2 regions of the Eubacterium album genome follow, and region 2 is predicted to be linked to the other one. Evidence: riboswitches for the same ligand, from Rfam matches in the RefSeq annotation. Region 2 holds a riboswitch; the other holds the start of a gene.
What was found. A riboswitch is a leader RNA that binds a small molecule or an ion and turns the genes downstream of it on or off. The one in region 2 is predicted to bind cyclic di-GMP.

Region 1 (12,333 bases), on a different contig from region 2:
TGAACAGGGACGTAACGACTTAAATATTGATGAACATTTCTTTGACAATATTGTTACTGAAAACAAAGACCTTCCTGAAAAAGCTAAAATTGACATGGCAATTGCTATGATTACATTAAAATATACTCAGTCTAACTCAGTATGTTTCGTTAAAAACGGTCAGGCAATAGGTGTAGGTGCAGGACAGCAGTCAAGAATTCACTGTGTAAGATTAGCCGGACAGAAGGCTGATAACTGGTTACTTCGTCAGGCACCACAGGTACTTAACCTTCCATTTATTGAAGGTATGAAACGTGCTAACAGAGATAATGCAATCGACCTTTACATTGGTGAAGATTATATGGATGTTCTTGCAGATGGTAAATGGGAAAGTATCTTCACAGAAAAACCACCTGTATTTACAAAAGAAGAAAAACAGGCATGGTTAGCTCAGGCTTCAGATATTACACTTGGTTCTGATGCATTCTTCCCATTCGATGACAATATCGAAAGAGCTGCTAAGAGCGGTGTTAAATATGTTGCACAGCCTGGTGGTTCAATTCGTGATCAAGATGTTATCGATGCTTGTAACAGACATAATATGGTAATGAGCTTTACAGGAATCCGTTTATTCCATCACTAAAATATTATTTCTGTAATGAAATTTAATGACAGATTACTATTATTTAATTATAAAATTTTGTAATTTGAATAAATCATTTCAACTAAATAAATATATAAAAGCAAAGAAATCCGGCAGCACTTAACCGTCTGCCGGATTTCTTTGTTCAATAAAAAATATAAAGATAAGATGACCTGTCCACTTTTTATTTTTTATCATTTGTAGATAACGCTTTAATAACTTTGTCATAATCCACTGAAACCACCTCAAGAAGTTCATTTACCTTCTCCATTTTTCTTTAGAGAATCGACTAATGGAATAATATGATTATACAATTGGTTTAAACTTAAGTTACCTGTAATCCCCTTCAATGCATTTGCTGCCTGAAAAGCCTGTTCTGCGTCTCCTTTGCTTATTGCTTCACACATTGTGTAATAGTTTACATCCTTTGGAAATGTAAACAAAAATCTTTCATACAAATCCTCCTTGTCATTAAACCTTCTTATTCCATCGTTAACATCAATTCCCGCTTGTGTTAACAATTCCTTATTCATGACTTCCTCCTTTAGAATAAGATGTTCAATATACTTTGCTTTATGACTAAAGCTAAAATGTTGTACAAAAAAGTCCTGGCACAGCACACCAAGACTAATAAAGTGCAACTGGCTGCCATTTTAAAGGCCCTATAGCTTTGCGTCACAGGTTTTCACCTGCTTTGCTAAATATATTTACTATATTTATAGTATATCGCTTTTTTTATATATACAATGCGATTTACAATTTGTTTACAGTTTTCGTCAATTTGTCTATACAAATTCACGTTTACTATAAAAATTTCTTTAAATATGAAATACCTTTTTCAATCTTTCATCTTCATATAATACCTTCTTTGCCAAATCTCTATATTCTTTTTCATGTAAATAAGTATGTCTGTGAGGCTTTATTGAAGGTGCCATATCTATTGCCTTTTCATAGTCTTTGATATCCAAGTCTAATTTCTCAACAAAATTCCAAAATCCCGTATCGGTAAATATTGTATTTACTCTCTTATATCTGTGATTCTGAACAACGCTCATTAGATAAGTTGCAATGCCAACCTGGACTCCGTGTAATTGTGGTACAGGAAGCATTTTATCAAGAGCATGTGAAATCAAATGTTCACTTCCACTTGTAGGTGCACTTCCTCCTGCAATTTCATTTGCGATTCCACTCATTGCAAGCGAGTCTAACAACTCTTTTAAGAACAAATCATCTTTAATACTTTCAAACGGTGTTCTTACAAAACTATTTACAGCCTTTTTTGCAATCATCATTGCAAAATCATTTAACTCTGTATAACCTTTTTGATCTTCATACACCCAGTCATAAAGTGCCGTAATTTTTGATACCATATCTCCAATTCCTGAATAAATAAATTTTTCAGGAGCACTTTTTATTATCTGTGTGTCGGCAACAATTCCATATGCCATTCTTGCCGGAACCGATGTACGTCTTCCATTAACAAGAAGTGATGCACTGGCACTTGAAAAGCCATCACTGGATGCTGAAGTAGGCACGCTTATAAATGGTAATTTTCTAAGATATGCGGCATATTTTGCACCGTCAATAACTTTACCACCACCAATACCTACTACAACCTGTGCTTTAGAATCAATGTCAAATGCAATCCCTATCAATTCTTCTATTTTAATTGAATCCATTTCTCTGTAGCCAAGCACATTGACTCCTGCATCTTTAAGTGACTTCATTACTGTCTCACCAAACATGTCTATTAAATCATTTCCAAAATATATTACGGCATTAGACATCCCACTTGACTTAATATAAGTTCCAAGATTTTCTAATGTTCCTTTTCCGACTTTCAAAATTGTAGGTATTGCTATATGACTTCCACCCATTATTGTGACTCCTTTGATTAACTTAATATTATTTATGCCGGGAACATTAATCTAAAACCTATCCAATATGTAATGATTTCAAATATTTCCCGGCATAATAAATTTTATATTTTCTATAAATTATTCTTTGACCAATCCATCAGGCTCTTTGAAAAATTAATTGTTGCTGTTGATGTCCAATGGCATCCGTCACCGCCATCACATGATGATTTCAAATATCCTTTTCCATCATCAAACAAACCTGTGTAATCATAATAATATACATTATCTGTTGCTGCTGCCAAATCTGAGTACGCTTTATTAAATTTCAAACGCTGTGATTTCTTTGGCACATTTGCAGTACTTCTTTTGCCCGTTGGTGCTATTGGAAGAATGACTATCTGTACATTTTTATTTTTCTTTTTAAGTTTATTTATCATTGTTTTAAAATTGTTGATTGTAGGAGTTGTATTGTCAGTACCTGATTCATTCATTCCTATTAAAAAATATACTCTGTCAGGATTATATGATGCAACTTTTTCTATACCTGTAGCACTTTTTCCATTAACTTTAAATTTCTTTGAATTTATAAATCCTGAACTACTTACACCTACACTACTTATAAAATGTGTTCCCTTTGGATACTGATTCTTTGCCCAAAGTTCAATTCCTTCAACATAGCATTCTCCTGCAACTACAATACTTAAATCTTTAGTTGCAGCCTTTACATATTTAGCCTTTGAAAGACTGCTTTCTCCCATGCTTCCGGCAACTGTTCTTATAGCCTGCACTTTATAGTAGTATTTTTGACCGCCTACTGTATTTGTATCCACGTAATTTCTGGTAGTTGTTGATGTAAGAAGACTATAAGTTCCACCCTTTGTTGTAGCTCTGTATACTTTGTAACTATTCGCTTTTTTTACACGATTCCATTTAATCTTAACTTGTTTTTCAGTTTTATTCTTTACTTTAACTGTCGGAGCATTTAAAATTATGCTCTGATTTTTTTCGTGATTTTTTACAGTTTCTGCCTTAACATTTTTTACATATGAATACTTCTGAATCCCATTGTCAAATGAACTCATTTCACACATTCCTGCCAAAATAAGTGCTATTGTGCATGCCCATGTAAAAGTAATAAATTTTTTCATAATTATAATCCACCTTTCTGATAAAATAGCAATGTCTAAAAATCCATACTAAGTCTTGTTTCAACATTAGGTCTTACATATGTGTTTGCAACATGCTGATGTTTTGGATGTGTCTGATATGCCTTCAATGCATCCTCATTTTCAAATTCACTATCCATCATTATATCAGCAGATGAAGATGGCAAATATTCTATTCGGATGTTCATTTTTAACAATCCGTCAATCTGTCCTTCTAATGCTTCTAAATTTTCCTTTATATCTTTCTTCGCCTGTACCTTTTCTTCTTCTGTTAATGTTTCCTTTAACTTCCATAAAATAATATGCTTTACCATTTCATGCCTCCTAAAATTTATTCTTTCCACACCATTGTAACCGACCTAAATAGTTTTTTCAATTGTTGTAGACATTCATATTTTCATTATGGTACTATAACTTTTGAAAACGATAAATTTATTATTAAGAATTAATTAAAATTTAAGGTCAATATCATTACATTTTTAATCTGACAAAATTTAGCAAAATTGCATTTGTCGTCGCTGGTTCAAATCGACATATATGTAGTTTGAATGAAACCATCGTTTGAAATTCAAACTACATGTTGAAGATTTAGAACTGTTGCGAGTGACAAGTTGCACAAGCGTAATTCTGTTAATTTTGTCAGATTGAAATATAAATGAAATTATACTTATTTACGGAAAGGATATTTTAATATGGCAGCAGAAACAAAATTTACCGGAACTGATACTTATGTAGCATCTGACGATTTATTAGCAGCAGTTGAGGTTGCAACAAAGCTTCAAAAGCCTTTGTTAGTTAAGGGAGAACCGGGAACAGGTAAAACTATGCTTGCTGAGGCAGTTGCTAAAGCTCTTGACAAAGAATTATTAATTTGGAACATAAAATCTACAACTAAAGCTCAGGACGGTTTATATATTTACGATACGATTCAAAGATTATACGACAGCCAGTTTGGTGTAGATGGTGTGGATGATATCAGCAGATATATCAAACTTGGAAAACTTGGAGAAGCATTCAAAAAAGATGAACAGGTTATTTTATTAATTGACGAAATAGATAAGGCTGATTTGGAGTTTCCTAACGATCTTCTTTGGGAACTTGATAAAATGGAATTTTATATTAATGAAACTAAAGAAACTGTTAAGGCAAAAATCCGTCCTATAGTTATCATTACTTCAAATGCTGAAAAGGAACTTCCTGACGCATTTTTACGTCGTTGTATTTTCCACTATATTTCATTTCCAAATGCAGATTTAATGAGACAGATTGTTAATGCTCATTTTGAAAATTTAGAAGAACATTTGCTTGAGCAGGCAATGAAAACATTTTACTGGATTAGAAGTATTAGAGATGTTAGAAAGAAACCTAGCACATCTGAATTTATAGATTGGATTAGAGCTCTTATGATTGGTGGCGTTGACCCTGATTCTATTGAAAAAACACTTCCATATCTTGGTGTTTTAATTAAGAAGGATGAAGATTTAGAAACAATAAAACAGATGAGCTTATAGGAGGGAATTTATGTTTACTGACTTTTTCTATGTATTGAAAAATCACGGATTAAACATTTCTACCACCGAATGGCTTATGCTTATGGACGCTCTTGATAAAGATTTGGCCCATTCAAATTTTACTGATTTCTATTATCTTTGCCGTACAATTTTAGTTAAAAGCGAAGGTGATTATGACAAATTTGATATTGCCTTTCAGGAATATTTTAACGATATAAAAGATAATTCTTTTGATATGAGTAAAATTGATGCATGGCTGCACAATGATGTTGAAACGGGCAAGAAAACTGACCCAAGCAAATATATAGACAAGCGTACCGAGCGTGAAGCCAAGGAAGTTCATCGTAAATTTGAGGAACGACTTGGTGAACAGAAAACTGAGCATCACGGTGGAACTTACTGGATTGGTATGGGCGGTGGCTCTGAATTTGGTAAAAGAGGTCACGTAGCCGGTGGTATTCAGTTAGGAAATGAGGCCGGAATGAAAACTGCTTTCACTGTTATGGGCGAAAGACGTTATAAAGATTTCAGACGTGATACAAAACTTACAATGCGACAGTTTCAGGTTGCTTTCCGTGAACTTCGCCAATATTCAAGAAAACTTGATTTGCCAAAAACTGAACTTGATATCGACGGAACAATTAATTCAACCTGTAATCAGGGTGGTTATTTAAAATTAGAATTTCAACAACCAAGAAAAAATACTGTAAAGCTTATGCTTTTATTTGACAGTGGTGGTTCGATGTATCCTTATAGTTCTTTGTGTAACGAGCTTTTTCAGGCTGTGCATAAAGCTAATCATTTTAAGGATGTAAAAACTTTTTACTTCCACAATTGTATTTATGCTAAATTATATAAAACACCTGAATGCGCAAGTGGTGACTGGATAGATACTACATGGGCATTTAGAAATTATGATAAGGATTATAAAGTAATTATTATTGGCGATGCAGGTATGGCACCTGAAGAATTCAAAGATAAAAACGGTAATTACAGTGGTCCAAACGGTGGACTTTCAGGTAAGGAATGGATTGAACTTTTTAAGAAAAAATATCCACACAGCATTTGGTTAAATCCTTCATATCACTATGGAGATTTGAACAATATGTACTGGATGGAATCTGAAAGAGTAATTCGCGAAAACATCGACATGTTTCCTTTAACTGTTGATGGACTTAAGCGTGGAATAAAAACACTTATGTATGATAAGAAGAAATAAAGGCTCGTGGAGCTGGTGACCGGTCTTTGATTTATATGTCGGACTTGATTTTGGCTCGTGGATGCGCCTGACGACTTGTGATTGTGTAAGTCGGACTTGATTTACGGATAATATTAAATCAATTTTCGTCCGTAATATATTTTAGTAATTTAATTATTTTGAATTCTACAATTAAATTATGTAAACCAAATTACGGATAATTTTTCAATTTGAAATATTATCCGTAATTTTATTTTTACTTTAAATTTATACTGAACCTATGGGCGTGGGCACATACACTTCATCTGTTAATTCTGCATTTTTATCTGCTGTTCCTGTATCAAAGAATATCTCACAAGGCTTTCTCCTTTAAGATTTTCCTTATGCATATCAACTGCAGTAATCTGATTATTTTCATAAGTAGTGTAATAGTAAATTCCCTTTGTCGCATTGCAGCATGAAGTATAAATAGTTATTTCGTATTTACCCTCATCTACTTCACAACATCCTCTTTGTTGTTCAACTGAACCTAAAATATGAAAGAACTGACTAACACTCTCATTTTCCGTTTCCCCTGATTTGGAATTCATTTTTGTAAACGCTACTCTTACAAATCTTGACCCTGAAGACAAATCTCCCGGCATTCCAATTGCACCCATTCCTCTGCTATATGAATTAAGTTGCAAATTATCTGAGAAACTGTTAGTCGGTTGTTTTGATGATAAATGCATGTAATTGTTAAGTTGAAACATCTGCTGTTCAAATGGTGGATTATTAGTCAATACCCCTACCGGATTGTCATATACATGTAATCCCGATTCAGTTGATTCAACTGTTATTGCTTCATTTGCATCTGCTATAATCCAGTGAAGACTTGCCGCCGGCAATTGCTCGCTAAACTGAGTTCCTACTAAATTCATTTCACTTAATACTTTTCGTGCCTCTTTTACTGATTCACATTGTCTAAGTATCCATGGTATAAATTCGTATTGTGCTACATTTTTAGTGTCAGATTTTACTTCACTGTACACAGCATTTCCTACGAAATTGAGTCCTGCCATTCCTAATCCTTTTTCATTTATCGCATCATAATATAAAGGATAATCATTTACAACAAATGCCATTCCAATAATTGCATAATTATTTTTTGCCTCAATTCCATGTCTGAATTTCAATTTATAGTTTCTTGGTGTAATCGTAACTTCCTCATTATAAGAAAATTCGTAATCAAGTGTTCTGCCAAAATAAAAATCTTTTGTCTTATATGTTGCTGCTGTACACATATAATTTCCTCCATTTTCTACTTATAATATTTAATTTGTAAAATAGGTAAGTTTAATTTTAGGATGTTCCACTGCTTGGAGCCAGTAATGGTTCAAAAATTATTACACTTCAATATAATATGGACATATGTCTTCATATTTCCCATTTTTCAATCTGAATCCATTAGGTATTATACCCAATTGTTTAAATCCAACACGTTCGTATAAATGTCTTGCATGTACATTTGTTGCCACTACAGCATTAAACTGAAGCACTTTATAGCCATTATCGTAAGCTTTTAAAATGCAGTCTTTTACTAGTTTTTCTCCAATATGCAATCCTCTGCTTTTTGATGATACTGTGTAACTTGCGTTACAGATATGTCCGCATCTTCCTACATTATTTGGATGCAGAATGTATAAGCCTAAAATTTTTTTCATCATTCAATTCTTCCATTCATAAAAAACCCCTACATATCTGCCAATATGTAGGGTGATTCTGCCATCATTAATTATTATTTTTATGCTCATCCCAATTTGTAAAACCTATATCGATTTTATCATACTTTATTGCTCAGTTCCAGTATTTTTCTCCCTATTGCAACACCTGAACCGAAAACGCTGTTGTCTGTGGTGGAATGCTTGCCGTCTGGAAATTTGCATGATTTACTCTAACTAATTGTCCCGGTCTTAAGTTTCGTAATCTGATTCTGTTTCCTTCTCTGTCTGTTATAACTGTATTATTATTTACGATAAATCTCGTTTGTGAATTAATATCATTTCTATTTCCCGTATAAAAAGAGCTGTTCTCCAAATCTATAGATGCAATTCTGTCTATTGTTACTGAGCTAACCAATTGCTGACTTCTTCCCTGTACAATAATTAAAAATGCATTTGCCTGTGGTGGAATACTTCTTGTCATAGCACCTGAAAAAATTGCATTAATCCACATACCTTCCTGTATGCAACAAGTACATAAATTTTGTCCTCTAAAGTTAATAATTTTTGTATTTCTATTTATATTTAATCTGACCTGCTGCCTATTGTTTCTTCCCATTGATGTATCATTATATGAAACTACAATGTAGCCTCCCGCAGTATTAAAACATACCGATTCTTCAACAAACCCATTATCTATTCTCATTATATTTCCTAATTGAAACATAAGTCCATTTACATTACTATCCACCATAAACCTCATATTATATTTCTGATAATATTTATTATATGTTTAATTAAGATAAAAGTGTTGAAATGAGATTTACTGCACATAACAAAAAATGTAGATATTGGTTACCATTCATACTAAGACCTGAATTACACCATATTGGGCAATGAATACAAAAAAGAGACGCTGAACTAATCTTTTTAGCTCAACGTCCCTTTTTTATTAAGTAAAATTATTTAATTGTAACTTTCTTCTTTGCTGAGTATGGACTGTAAATCTTCTTGCCATTGTTTTCAAAGTAACTTCTTACTCTTACATAATATGTTTTCTTTGCTTTTAATTTCTTAATTTTGATTGATGTCTTCTTTGTTGTCTTAACCTTTGCAGCTTTCATGTTCTTCTTTAATGAATACTGAACTTCATATTTTTTTGCTCCGCTTGATTTCTTAAACTTTACAACCATAGCTTTCTTCTTAGGTGTTACTTTTGTAACTTTAACCTGTGAAGGTGACATAATATCAGCTACAACAGAGAAATCTTTTACTTCGATTGTACCACTCATGTTGTTTTCATCTTCATATTCTCTTAATAATGCACCGAATGCAAATTTAACACCTACTGTAGGATTTTTAACTCCACTCTGGTATTCTGACTTAAGTGATGGAATCATAAATGATGCTGTTACTGTAACCCATCCGTCATCTGCTGTATTCTTGCTATCAAGTGCGATAAATGATGAGAAATCTTTGTTGATGTTAGCATCGCCTGTTGTAAGAACACTTGCGCCACCAATTGTTGCTGTTAAATTTGTTAAATCTAATGCAGCACCATCTTTATCATTATTATCAAATACTTTGAAGTGAACATGTTTAACATAGTTATATTTTCCTGTTCCTTCATTATAAGCTGTACCATCAGCTCTTTCTACTGTCTTTGTAAGTTCATTTGATAATGTACTCTTAATCTTGAATGAAAGATTGTAATATCTTCCTCTTTCAACGTTCATAATCTGAGTTGCTGTAACTCCCCATGGATTAGACTGTGTAACTTTTCCTGTGAATGGATTCCAGTTAGCACTCCATCCTGTACTTACAACATTCATTGTAAATGATGAAGCTGTCTTAGCTGTTAAAGATGCATTTTCACCATAACTCTTGTAAGCATTAGCTGTGTTCATGTAACTCTGACCATCTTTAATTAACTTGTCTTCCCATTCACCATTGTCTTCTCTTGTATGAAGAGAATATGATGTCCATTCATTCTGTGATACGTTAGTTCCCTGTGCAACTGCTGCTGATGTAACTCCTGCTGCACCAATAATCATTGTTGCTGACATAGCTACTGCAGTAATCTGTTTAAATAACTTTCTCATTTTTCTTCTCCTTTTCAATTTGTTACTCTAATCATATATCGAAAACGTTTTTATTTCAATAAAAGAATGCAATTTTGTTGTTAAAATTTTCTTAATTTTATCTGAAAAATGTTATTTGATTGTTAAATTTGAATAAATAACCTATTTACACAATTCTTCTTAATTCGACCTTTCGATTTAACACTCCTTTTTTCCAAATCATCAAATATACTTTAAATTCTATTGAGTCTTTTACCTCAACAAAAGGTTCTTCAGTAATGACTGATGCCTCAATTCCATCTTTACTTAACTCTTCCTTTAACTGTTCTGCTTTCTTTATATATTTTTCTAATTTTTCATTTTCTTTTCCAAAATTTCTCACAGGATAATTTTCCGACGCTTTCACAAATATATTTACCAAATAATCAACCAATTCTTTGTGAGAATTTCTATGTAACATAGAAGCTATAATTTTTGCGACACATTTTTCAGGATGATTTTTATAAAATTTCAGCATCCTTTGCATTTTTCTGTCTCTAGTCAATTCTGCCATATCATACATTACCTGAATTGCTTCATTTGACGGAGTCCATGGATCGTCTTTTGGAACAATATATTTTTGTGGCACTGACGGATAGCAGCAATAATTTAAAGGTGGAAAATCCGACAAATGTGCTAATTTTAATTCTTGATTATTACAATACTCTTCTCCTAAATATTCCCTTTTGTCCCGCACTATTGCAATCTTATATTCAATATTTCTTAAATATTCGTATCCTTTCACCCAAAAATGTCCGATTTTTCCGTAGTTGTATAAATGATTTTCCATGTACATTTTTTGAAAAAATATTGAAAATACTGATTCATTCTGATGTACTACCATAACATATTCTTTTTCATTTCCGGTTAGTGAAGCTGTAACACTACCTTCAAATTTACTATCATATGTGCCTGTTAGTCTTGCATTGTCAAATACAATGAAGCTTTCCACTGCATCATTCATTATGTATATCAGTCTGATTTTTCCATTCTCAGGTTTATCTGATACAAGTTCAAACTGCCCCGATTCTAGCAGTCTTTCTAAATTATATAAAGTCTCAAGTTCTTCCTGTTCATATTCTGTATTTTCATTTGTAACATCTATGCTTTGATTTTCCATTGTTTTTCTCCAAATTTATTATTAATCTCTTTTTATGATTATCATTCTTACGAATTTTTATAAAATAAAACAAGTTTAATTTAATAATAACTTTTTATATACGATACCTATTCGTAGCACGAACCAATCCATAGGCATCAAAGTTGGTAGCTTTTGCCCCAACATCTTATATATTTATTATACAGTATTGTCTGTACAATTTTTATATCTTTTACGTAATATTTTAATATAAAATTAATGATTTATTATTTATCATAAATGCATAAAGCAACTTAAATATATGTTTTATATTTTCACACCATGTTATAAAATATATATACAATTTATTTTTTCTAATTATACAAATGAAAGGACTTAAGTGATTTTTATGAGAAGAAAAGACCGTGAAATAACAGATTTTAATGAAATAATCGAAATAATCCGCAAGTGTGACTGTTGCAGACTTGCCTTTAATGATAAGGATTTTCCTTATATTGTACCTCTTAATTTTGGATTACATGTTGATGGCGATAAAGTCGAACTATATTTCCATTGTGCTAAGGAAGGAACTAAATTAGATTTAATCAGACAAGATAACAGAGCCACATTTGAAATGGATTGTGGTCACAGATTTATAATGTATGAAGAAAGAATGTCATGTACCATGGGGTATGAAAGCGTCATTGGACACGGAACCATTGAATTTGTACCGGATGAAGATAAATTTGATGCATTAAAAATTCTTATGGCTCAGTATCACGAAGAAGATTTCAAATTTAATACAGATATGATGAAAGTTACTACTGTCTTTAAACTTGTTGTTTCTGATATGACAGGTAAAAGAAGAAATAATGTTCATTAATTAATGTAAAATATTATAATTGGGTAATATTGTAGGAATGCGTAGCATGGGACAATCATACACATTCTTGGCTGATTAAATATTTCTCTCTGATTGTGGAAATACGTAGCATGGGACAATCCAAAGGTATCAAAGTTGATGGCTTTTTCCCCGACATCATATCAAATAAAAGATTAACTAAAAAAAGAAATCCATA
Region 2 (12,333 bases):
GTGAATATAAAGAAATTCATTTAGAAGATGGAGCGACAGTTGATGCTAAGGCTGTAATTATAGCTACAGGAGCTAAACACAGATTACTGAATGTAAAGGGTGAAAAAGAATTTACGGGTGCAGGTGTGTCATATTGTGCTACATGTGATGGAGCATTCTTTAAAAATAAGACGGTTGCAGTTGTAGGTGGTGGAGATGTAGCTTTGGAAGATGCATTATATCTTTCTAATATTTGTGAAAAAGTATATTTAGTTCATAGAAGAGATGAACTTCGAGGTGCAAAAATACTTCAGAGCAGAATATTTGAAACAAAAAATATAGAATTTAAACCTAGTTATGAAGTAAGTGAAATCTACGGAGAAGATATTGTAACAGGAGCAAAGTTACTTAATAAGAAGACAGGAGAAGAAGAGGAACTTTCTCTTTCAGCTGTATTCATTGCAGTTGGTATGGAACCACAAAGTGAATTTATAAAAGGACTTGTCGATACTGATAAGACAGGTTATATAATTGCTACTGAAGACTGCCGAACAAGTATGGACAAAGTTTATGCAGTTGGTGATATAAGAACAAAAAGTCTTAGACAGGTGGTAACTGCTGTTGCAGATGGAGCAGTTGCAATTACATCAATAGAGCAGGACACAAAGTAGAACTTACTTATTTTATGCAAAAACAAAATAAGTTAAAGCAAGTCTTTAAGAAATAAAGTAAATCCATAATATAATTAAAAAAACTAATTATATACTTGCGTTTATGATTAATAAATGATAGACTTCGCTTCATCAAACAAGGACGTTTGGCATTTATTTGCCACACGTCCTTTTTGCGTTATATATGGCAAAGCCAAATGTAGAAAATTTGGCAAATGTATAATTCCTAAGAAGTAAATTCAAAGAGATATACGTGTAGAAGCCATATTTATAACATATACACTAAAGAGATTGAGAAAAATATGTTAAAAGAGCAGGAGGTATTATTGTATGAACTCAGGAGACACAGGTTTTATGTTGATTTGTGCTGCTTTGGTATTTTTTATGACACCGGGGTTAGCATTTTTTTATGGAGGTCTTGTAAGACGAAAAAATGTAGTTAATACTATGATGGCAATAGTCATGATAATGGGATTGTCAGTTGTTATGTGGGCATTATTGGGGTACTCATTGGCATTTGGTGGAAACCATGGTGGAATAATAGGAGATTTCAGATGGTTTGGTTTAGAAGGAGTAGGCTGGGATATTGGACCTTATTCAGATTCAATTCCTAATTTAGTATTTTGTGCATTTCAGATGATGTTTGCAATTATAACACCGGCACTAATTACAGGATCAGTTGTAGGAAGAATGAAGTTTAAGGCACTCTTTATATTTGTAGCCATTTGGTCAGTAATTGTATATTATCCATTAGCACATATGGTATGGGGTCAGGGAGGAATTTTAGCAGAGTTAGGTTCTGTCGACTTCGCAGGAGGCGACGTTGTACATATAAGTTCAGGAATAACAGCTTTGGTACTCGCTATTATTCTTGGCAAAAGAAAAGGTTATGAAAGAGCAACATACAGAATCCATAATATTCCATTTGTTGTATTAGGAGCTACAATACTTTGGTTTGGATGGTTCGGATTTAATGCAGGAAGTGCATTAAAGGCAGACGGACTTGCTGCACATGCATTTATGACTTCAGCAATTGCATCAGCATCAGCACTTTTATCATGGATGTTTTTAGATGTGATAAATGACAAAAAAACAACATTGGTAGGTGCATCAACAGGTTTGGTTATCGGTTTGGTTGCAATTACCCCGGGAGCAGGATTTGTTCCAATCTGGTCATCATTTATAATAGGTGCACTCGTAAGTCCGATATGCTATTATGGAGTTATTCTTATTAAGAAAAAATTAAAAATAGATGATGCATTAGATGCATTTGGATGTCATGGAATCGGAGGAATCTGGGGCGGAATCGCAACAGGAATATTTGGAAAAAGTTCAATTAACCCGGTAGCAAAATGGGATGGTTTAATTTATGGTGAATGGAGATTATTTATAGCTCAGATAGAAGGAATACTTATTACAATAGCAATAGCCGTTGTAGGAACTTTAATCTGTGTAGCCATAGTTAGAATATTTACTCCATTAAGAGTAACTGATAGAGAAGAAAAAATCGGACTTGATATATCACAGCACGGCGAAAGTGCTTATCCAAGTTTTAACGGTATGGATCAGTAATAAGACTTAAGTAAAAATATCTTGACAATGTGAAATGATATAAAGAATAATCAGGCAAATATTATTAAATGTTTTTGAATTAAAAATTTTTAAATGAGATTAGGAGATGGAAATTCTATGATAATGAAAATAGATGCAATTGTTAGAGAAGAAAAATTTGAAGATGTAAAAAATGCATTAATGGAAATAGAAGTTAACGGACTTACAGTGTCGCAGGTTATGGGCTGTGGATTACAAAGAGGCTATAAGGAAATAGTCAGAGGTATGGAAGTAGAACCTCAGATGCAGCCAAAGATTAAATTTGAAATAGTTGTTTCTTCAGAAGAATGGGCCGAAAAAACAATAGAAGCAATTAAAAAAGCCGCTTATACAGGAGAATTTGGTGATGGGAAAATTTTCAGTTATCCTGTAGCAAGTGCAACAAAAATCAGAACAGGCGAAACAGGATATGATGCGGTACAGTGTCAGGAATAAAGAAACAGGATTGTAAGAAATAAAAGACTAAAGGTTTAGATTAAATATAAAGCCACAATTATGAAAAATTGTATCGAAGACAAATAAAATATCATAATTGTGGCTTTTATGTATTTATGTATGAGCGTTAATCCACGCAGCTTTTATTTCAGGTGGCATATCATCAGGAGAAAGATTCTTAAGTCTGTCTTCATTTCCGTCGGCTATAGCTGTATCATAGTACCAGCATTTATAAGTAATCATATCAAGAACTTTCTTTAAATGTTCAATTTCGGCTTCGACAGTTTCCTTCTGCTTTATAAACATTTCTTTGCGCTTTCCATAGGTGGCAGGTCCCTGCTGACACCACATCATAAATTCCTTTATATCTTTAATTTCCATTCCCGTTTTTTTCAAACACTCAATAAGATGTAATGTCTCAACTGTGCCATCATCAAATCTTCTTGCACCGGATTCTGAACGGTTAAGGTTTGGAAATAATCCTTCTCTGTCATAATAATGTAATGTAGAAATAGGAAGATTAAACATTTTAGAAACTTCACCAATATTATAATAATTTGTATCCATAATTAACCACCATAAAATGATTTCCTGTTAAATTCAATTGAAGGAGAACATTTCATTTTCCTTTCTTCGTATTATAAATTTATATATTTAAGTTGTAATACAATAAAATCATTAATATGACTTCATTATATTATATTTTTCGTAAATTGGTTCATATAAGTTTATGAAAAAATAAATATTGACCTAAAGTTGGGTTTATGGTTTAGAATACACAATATACGGTTATGATTTTGTAAATGCTGTATTTAAAAAATATTAATGGAGGACTTTGATATGTATTTAGAAAAGATTAACGGACCGGAAGATGTTAAGAAATTAACAGTTAAAGAGATGTCTACATTAGCAGAGGAAATGAGAACTGCATTATTAAAGAGAGCCAGCATTCATGGTGGTCATTTTGGACCTAACTTTGGAATGGTAGAAGCAACAATTGCTCTTCATTATGTATTTGAATCCCCAAAAGATAAAATAGTTTATGATGTTTCACATCAGACATACCCACATAAAATGCTTACAGGAAGAAAGGACGCATATCTTTATGAAGAACATTATGATGATGTTTCAGGATACAGTAATCCTCATGAAAGCGAGCATGATCATTTCATCATAGGACATACATCAACATCAGTAAGTCTTGCCTGTGGTTTGGCAAAGGCAAGAGATTTAAATGGTGAAAAAGGAAATGTTATTGCTGTAATAGGAGATGGCTCATTAAGTGGTGGTGAAGCATTAGAAGGATTTGATTATGCCGTAGAATTAGAAGGAAATCTTATAATTGTTGTAAATGACAATGATATGTCAATTGCAGAAAACCATGGTGGTTTGTATGGCAATTTAAAACTTCTTCGTGAAACAAATGGACAGGCAGAATGCAATTTATTTAAGGCAATGGGACTTGATTATATATATGTAAATGAAGGAAATGATGTAGCAAGTCTTATTGAGGCATTTAGTAAAGTAAAAGATAGCAAAAAGCCTGTAGTTGTTCATATTAATACATTAAAAGGAAAAGGCTATGCACCTGCTGAACAGCATAAAGAACAGTGGCATTACAGTGGACCGTTTGACATAAAGACAGGAAAGCCATTGTATGGTGAATTTGGTGAAGATTATTCAAGTGTAACTTGTGATTATTTGTTAAAGAAAATGAAAGAAGACAAATCAGTAGTTGCAATTACTTCTGCAACACCAACTGTTATGGGATTTACAGAGGACAAGCGAAAAGAAGCAGGAAAACAATTTGTTGATGTAGGAATTGCAGAGGAGACAGCAGTTGCAATGGCAGCAGGAATTGCTTCAAATGGTGGAAAGCCGGTATATGGTGTATATAGCACATTTGTACAAAGAACATATGACCAGTTATCACAGGATTTGTGTATTAATAATGCACCTGCAACAATAGTTACATTCTGGGGAAGTGTATTTGGAATGAATGACGTAACACATTTAGGATTATATGATATTCCAATGATGGCAAATATTCCTAACCTTGTTTACATGGCACCTACGACAAAAGAAGAATATATTGCAATGCTTGATTGGAGTATAGAGCAGAATGAACATCCTGTAGCAATAAGATTGCCGGGTGGAGAAATGATATCTGACGGTAAAGAAGTTACGAAAGATTTCTCTAAGTTAAATAAATATGAAGTAACTGAAAAAGGAAGCAAGGTTGCAGTTATTGCTTTAGGAACATTCTATCAGTTAGGAAAAGAAGTTGTAGATGATTTATCTGATAAATTAGATACGCAGGCAACTTTAATTAATCCATATTATATAACAGGAATCGATAGTGAATTACTTGAAGAGTTAAAGAAAGAGCATGATGTTGTAATCACAATAGAGGATGGAATTTTAGACGGAGGATTCGGTGAAAAAATTTCAAGATTCTATGGACCAACAGATATGAAAGTAATAAATTTTGGATTGAAAAAAGAATTCTTAGACAGATATGATGTAAATGAAGTTCTTAAAGAAAATCATTTGACAAAAGAACAGATTGTTGAAGATGTGATGGCGTTAATGAAATAAAATAAATGCCGGAAAATAAAAATATTTTTATAAATCAGCTTAGAAAAAAATCCTATTTTATGGCTTGAAAATGTAAAAAAGAGTTTTATTTGGGTTGACATATAAAATAAAAATTTATAAAATAAAGACATATATTACAAATGATGAGGGTAAACTATTTGAAAAAATAGGGCACAAAGCTATGAGCCTAAAGCAACATTTGCAATGGTCGTCTGGCTGCAATTCTTTTTAAGGAGTTGCAGTTTTTTTTATACGTAAATACGTGTATAAAAGGCTGCGATAAAATTGGAAGGAGGATGTAATGAAAAGAGTAAAGAAAATGGTAGCTATGGCTACAGTCATGACGATGGTATTTAATGTGGTAATGCCAATAGGGGTTTTGGCAAAAGAAAACACAAATGAATATGGGGTACTTGCAAAAAACGGAGCAAATTTTTCAGGAAGCGGACAGATAATTGGAGATATTGTAATTAACAATGGTACTTTAAAGTATTCAAACAGTGCAACAAAGCATGTTACAGGAACTGCACATGTATCGCCGGAGGTTAAAGTAGATAAACCCGCACAGGGATATATTCCAATTGAAGTTAGTGAAATGGACAAGGAATTATATTCAGGATTATTCAATACAAATAATTATCCTGATGAGAATTCAGAATATTTTAAAAAAACTACTTCAGAATACAAAGATGGTACACAGAGTGTTTACATTGGATGGCAGACAAACAGATTTGATTTAACTGATAATGCATATTTAGATACTGTATCATTTTACAATGGACAGACATTTGAAATTCATGCAGATAAAAATCAGACAACAGTTGTCAGAGTTAAACATTTAAACGTTGGTGGTGAAGTTAAAGTAAGCGGTGACGGATACGTAGTTTTATATGTAGATGAATTATCAGGTGGAAATCCGGGTTCATTTAATGCAGGTGGAGACAGTAGCAAGCTTACAGTTGTATTTACAGGAAAAAATGCAGGATACAATAATTTTAAAGAAGTAAATGCCAACACAATTGCAATGAATGCTACAAAGTATACACAGGTAAATGGAATATTTGCAGGAAATGTATATACAAGTGGAAATCTTGAATTTAGTGGTGATAGTTCTATAACAGGTAAGGTTTATGCACCTGATTCAAAAACAGTATTAACAGGAAGTACAAAGATTTACGGACAGTTAATAACAGATACATTAGAGATTTCAGGTGGAGCAGTTGTTTCATATAAAGCTACTAATGGATTACCTTCAGAGGTTGAAAAAGTAGTAGGAAATCTTGATACAGAAAATGGAAAGACAGAAGACGGAAAAGAAGAAACAACTAAAAAAGAAGAAGTGACTAAACCGGAAGAAACAACAAAACCTTCAGAAACAACAAAACCTTCAGAAACAACAAAACCTTCAGAAACAACGAAGCCTGATTCAGGAAATGATAATAAGGATGATGATTCAGATAAAGAATCAGTAGAAGTATCTGTAATTGTACCTTTAAAAATGTCAATCAGATTACAGGATGGAACTGTATTAAATAACAAGAGCAGTTTCAAAATTGAACTTGATAAAGAAATTAAATTCCAGATGTGTTCAAATAATTGGGACAATGATACATATGATGACAATGGAAATGGTATTGCAGGAACAGTTGTGTATACAGCAGTTGTTAGCTCTACAGCAAAGAAGAACACTTATGATGCAGCAAGCCGTACATTTACAATTGCGAAAGGTGATAAAGTATTAAGAACAGATACAAACAACTGCTTTATGGCATACAGATTTTACTTTAAGAAGGGTAATTATAATAAACAGACAGGAATTAATAGTGTAGTAAACACACCATTAGAAAGTTTATCAGTTAACCTTCCATTAGGTTCAACAATTACATGTGATGCTTATAAGGAATATAGCCGGATTGATAGTGCTGATGTATTTATTGAAACAGCAGATGATAAAACAATCTGTTATAAGGATTATTATTGGGAATATTAATAATTAGTACCAATAAGTATAGAGACAAGTTAATAAATAGTGAAATTTTACATGAAAATGTTAATAAATTCATTGCCACAGATTAAAAATGATTATATTTTTAATTTGTGTGAAAAATACAGTAATAACGCCGCAGAAATTTGATTTTTGCGGCGTTAAAGGGATATAGAAGTGAAAAAAAAGAAAGAATTAATATTAGGAGCTTCTTTAATAGTTATCATAATTGCAATGGCAATAGTGCTGGTGATAATAAATAAAGATGATAAAAAAGAATTTGAAGATGTGCAGGTTACAACTACGGTAGATGAGTCTACTAAGGCAAATGATAGCAGCAATACTTTTATGGAAGAAACAATAATAAAATGCTGTTATGAATTAAGATATATATTTGCTATAAATGAATTTGATGACATAAGTACGGTATCCGTAAACAAATTAGCACAATATGGTTTGTGTCATTTGTACTATAATAGCTTATTAGATGTACCTGCAAGTGATGAACTTGAGTATAGAGATGCATCAAAAAAAGATATTGAAGCGGTGCTTAAAAGCCAGTTTAATGTTGAGGGCCTTAATTTGGAAGAAAGCGACATTTATAATAAGGCGGAACAGAAATTTGAAATGTGGGTTCCTAATTATTCGCAGCAGATAACATATGATTATACAGTAACTGATAATGGAGACAATCTTACAATAAATGTGGTATACTATGAAGATGAGGTACGCTCAAAGGTTAAGAGTGAAGCAACTATTAATGTAGCTAAAGAAGGGGATTTATATTATATAAAAAGTTTGCATTAGTTAGTGAGAAGTTAAAATGAATAAAGATATTGATTTATTGATTAAAAAGATTGAAGAAGAATCTAAACTGATAAAAGGCGATGCTTCAAAAAATGAAATGCAGGAAATCCTTAAAGAAAAATTGGTTATAGAGCGTGAAAGAGATAATTTACTGTTAGAAAATAAACAATTAAAGGATAAGATTGAATCTTATGAACGAGACATTGTGGCTTTACAACAAAGTCTTAAAGGAATCCTTGATATTCTTCAGGGAGAGGATAAAATTGTGCATGAAGCGGTAAAACATATAGATTCTACGGTAATAGAAACTAATAGCGAAGCACAAAAGGCACGTAGAAACGGATTAAGAGAAATACTAAAAGAAAATACTCAGGGATTTTAATACAGAAAGGACGTCTCTATGAAGATTTTTAAGAAGTCTAAAGAACAGGTTGAAGAAAATAAGTCAGAAGATTTAAAAATAGAGAATCAGGAAAATAAAAGAGAAACAACCTCTGAAAAAAAGGGGGTTGTTTCTTTGCAGTTTTCAGAAGAAATGTCAGAGAAAAGAATACATTCGATAATAACAGTTGCAGGAGTATCAATAGCGTTATTTTTAATAACTTTAATGATGCATACAATAGTAAGCAAAGTAGTGTATCCTAACTTTAGTATGGCAAATGAAATAAATGAAGTTCAGTTTCTATGGGGTACATCGGATAATGATTTGAAAAGAGAAGATGCGGTATGGAAACAGGCGACAGATGAAAATAAAATACAAAAGATAGGAAAAGGGCAGGATTATGTATGCATTAAAGTAGACATACCTGCACAGAGCAATCAGCAATACTATACGTATTATACAAATTATGCACCGTCTAAAGTTCTTGTTGATGGCAAGAAGATTTATGACAATGGATATGATAAAGAAAATGTAGTTGGAAACCGTTGTAACAAAGTGGAATTAGCATCTTCTGCAGTTTCAAGAACAATGGAAATTTATATTTATTCTCCAATAGGTTTTCAATTTAGATTAGTAAAAAGTGCAAATGGAACAGGCTTACTTTCAAATGCAAGTGGACTTGGAATAGCATTCACATTTGGAATATTAATATTGGCAATTATATTTGTAATTATGACAATTGCCATTTCAATAAAAGATAAAAATATAATAAAAGTATTACTGTTAAGTCTGACATTATTTATGGGAGCACTATATCTTATGCTCTATCAGTTAAGTTTAGGTGGCACTCTTATATCTGACAGTGTGTTCTTTAGTTTGCAATTAATATTAACAATATATTTTGCAACATCTATGTTAGTATGCAGTCTTTGTAGCATTAATTATAAATTTAAACTATGGCAGAACATGTTTATCATAGGAGTATTTGTAATCAGCTTAGGGCTTTTGCTTATAGAAAACAGAACAGTACTCCTTATTGCGGCAGTTATTTTTTCGATGGCAATATGTGTACTAATAGGTCTGTTTATAATTGAGGTAGCAAATTTAATCGAAAATAAAACTCCATATATGAGTCTGGTAGGAATTGCATTTGTTTATATTTCTTTAGTAAATATCTATAATTTAATTTCACTTACTGCAGGTTCAAATGGGTTAAGCCGAACTGTAGTAGTAACAGGTATTGCCATATATGAAATAGCAATGTACATTGTTTTATTTAAACAATCAGTAAATCACACAATACTTATTAAAGAGCGAGCCAATCAACAACTTGAAAGTGCTGTAAGTATACAGAGAATGGCAACAATTTTATCAGATGTTGCTGATGCCCTTACAGATAAACAGTTTGCAAGCTATACATGTCAGATTTTTACGGATGTGATAAAGAGAAATGAATTAGCAGCATCAAATGTTGTTACAGATGATGAAACAAATGAAAAAATAGTTATTCCTTCCTGTGCAGCAGTCCGTCGTGAAGATGGAACTTTTGAAGAAGTATTTAATCAGGGTGGAATAGAGGGGTGCGATTATGAAAAAATAATGTCAATGTATGATGGAACAGAAAAATCGAAAGTAAAGTTTGCACAGACATACATGGACTTAATATTTGTAAGAATTGATCAGGTTCAGATTATTTTTCATATAGAAAATTATAAAGATGGATTATCAGAAACATTCCAAAGTACGGCAATGATGATACATCACATAATGGAAATTGCTTTTTCAAATTACAATTTAAAAAGCAGAATAAAAACTGTACAGGAAGATGCCATTATATCATTAGCTGAAATGGTAGAATTCAGAGGAAAGCAAAATAAAGTACATTTATATTCTGTAAGTGCAGTAACAAAAGTTATTTGTAAAGCATTAGGATTGTCAGAAGAAGAAACACGTATTATTTCTATGGCGGCTATCGCTCACGATATTGGAAAGATAGCAATTCCAAATGATATATTAAATGGAGATAAACCATTGACTGATAAAGAGTATGAAATAATGAAAAAACATGTTGTATATGGATATAACATTTTGTCAAAAAACAGTGGTGACTTTATGGAAGCCGCAGCAGTAATAGCATATCAACATCATGAAAATTATGATGGAACAGGATATTTAGGGCTTTCAGGCGAAAATATTCATTTGTATGCAAGAATTGTAAAAGTGGCAGATGTATTTGATGCGTTAATGGAAAAAAGAACTTATAAAAAAGCATGGCCACCGCAAAAGGTTAGAGAATATATATTAGAAAAATCGGGAATTGAATTTGACCCGGCAATAGTTAAAGTATTCGATAAAGTATTTGATGAAGCAGTTGAGGCATCAAAGACTGCAAGAGAAAAGTATAAATAGCAATTAAAGTGTATGAAAAAACATACGAAAACCGTATAAAAATTATATGGGAATAATGCAAATTTAAATTACCAAAGATAATGATAACATAGCTTTAAATCTACAGGTATAAGCAGTATGGTTTTGAATTGAAAGGGATAAAATGAAAAAGACAAAAGGTAAGAAAAAGTTATTACTTATAATACCATTAATAATTTTGTTGGTTTTGGCTATTTCTTTTATAGGATGGATTGTAAAGCCGGCTAAGAAAATGAACATAGCTGTTTTGGATGCTACTGTTCCTGCGACAGATGGACAGGGAGTAAATCAGACTGACAGGTATTATAGAAAACATAGTGGATTTTTCTGGCTTTTAAATCAACAAAAATATGTTAAATCAAATGGAAAAAAATATAACTATAAAAAGGATTATTTTGGACCACAGATAAATGAAAATGGGGAATACACAGGAGAAAATCAGCTAGCTGACTTTGATAAAGTGCCGGATTTTCTATATTTGGCTGATGTTTATGGTTCTGAATTATATGACAATAAATATTCAGGGCTTTCATCGAAGGATATGAACATAGTTTCCCTTACTTATAGTACAGGCGGAACGGTTGTAGCTGAAACCGAACTTTTAGGCTCAACAACAGACGAAACCGTATGCAATGAAATCAAATCAATGTTTGGATTTACAACAACATCATGGAGCGGAAGATATGTTGTTGATTTAAATGATCTTTCAGATGTGCCTAAATGGGCACCGTCTACATATGAAAATCAGTATGGTGTGAAATGGCAGTTCTCAGGTCCGGGGCTTATACTTGCATCATCAGAAGGCGAAATAATTGTTTTAGAAGAAAAGACAGATTTTAAAAGCAAAAATTTAGTAAGCATAAGTATAAGTGATGAATTTAAAAAAGAATTTTCAGGCTCTAAAAAAAGCAATTTTTACAATTGGTTTGAGTTAGTTGAAGCAGAAAATGGAACGGATACTATTGCAAATTTTAAAATTAATGTAAATGCAACAGGAATGGAAAAGATAAAGGAAATTTCATCTACAAATAAATTTGCGGCAATAATAAGAAAAAGAAATAATAACAGCGGTGACACTTACTATTTTGCAGGAGATTTTAATGACTGTACAAGTGATAGCAGAATATATAGATTTCTAGCAGCAGACAAATTTTTCAAAGCTTTATCATTTGATAAAGAAGGAGACCTTAACCAATTTTATTGGAAATTTTACAATCCATTAATGAAGAAAATTTTGAAAGATACTTATAAGGGATTAGATGAGAAAAATGAAAAACAGTCTGAAAATGAAAAACAACTTGCAGTCCGTGTAAATGAAAACAAATTTCAGATTAAGAAAAATGATGATTATGAAAACCTTAATTTAAAAGCGGTAAATGTAAATCTTGATGAACCGGGAAGTGCTAATGCAACAAGAAATTACGGATATTACAAAGAAC

Region 1: another riboswitch for cyclic di-GMP. It lies ahead of N5B56_RS05010 (hypothetical protein); the one in region 2 lies ahead of N5B56_RS03385 (hypothetical protein).

The regions. Positions count from the first base shown of each region.
Region 1 covers NZ_JAODBU010000004.1:70,531-82,863, reverse strand. The annotation lists gene N5B56_RS05015 (phosphoribosylaminoimidazolecarboxamide formyltransferase) at 1-622, shown strand, start outside; gene N5B56_RS05010 (hypothetical protein) at 877-1,155, opposite strand; cyclic di-GMP riboswitch class I at 1,256-1,331, opposite strand; gene N5B56_RS05005 (iron-containing alcohol dehydrogenase family protein) at 1,441-2,499, opposite strand; gene N5B56_RS05000 (SGNH/GDSL hydrolase family protein) at 2,613-3,629, opposite strand; gene N5B56_RS04995 (Dabb family protein) at 3,665-3,961, opposite strand; gene N5B56_RS04990 (AAA family ATPase) at 4,340-5,158, shown strand; gene N5B56_RS04985 (VWA domain-containing protein) at 5,169-6,377, shown strand; gene bsh (choloylglycine hydrolase) at 6,665-7,639, opposite strand; partial or broken gene N5B56_RS04975 (N-acetyltransferase family protein) at 7,742-8,053, opposite strand; gene N5B56_RS04970 (hypothetical protein) at 8,214-8,810, opposite strand; gene N5B56_RS04965 (fibronectin type III domain-containing protein) at 9,019-10,158, opposite strand; gene N5B56_RS04960 (DUF3878 family protein) at 10,304-11,296, opposite strand; gene N5B56_RS04955 (pyridoxamine 5'-phosphate oxidase family protein) at 11,664-12,137, shown strand.
Region 2 covers NZ_JAODBU010000003.1:163,130-175,462, forward strand. The annotation lists gene trxB (thioredoxin-disulfide reductase) at 1-650, shown strand, start outside; gene N5B56_RS03365 (ammonium transporter) at 981-2,222, shown strand; gene N5B56_RS03370 (P-II family nitrogen regulator) at 2,340-2,696, shown strand; gene N5B56_RS03375 (MerR family transcriptional regulator) at 2,811-3,263, opposite strand; gene N5B56_RS03380 (1-deoxy-D-xylulose-5-phosphate synthase) at 3,537-5,294, shown strand; cyclic di-GMP riboswitch class I at 5,433-5,518, shown strand; gene N5B56_RS03385 (hypothetical protein) at 5,596-7,284, shown strand; gene N5B56_RS03390 (hypothetical protein) at 7,456-8,085, shown strand; gene N5B56_RS03395 (hypothetical protein) at 8,102-8,467, shown strand; gene N5B56_RS03400 (HD domain-containing phosphohydrolase) at 8,486-10,876, shown strand; gene N5B56_RS03405 (hypothetical protein) at 11,019-12,333, shown strand, end outside.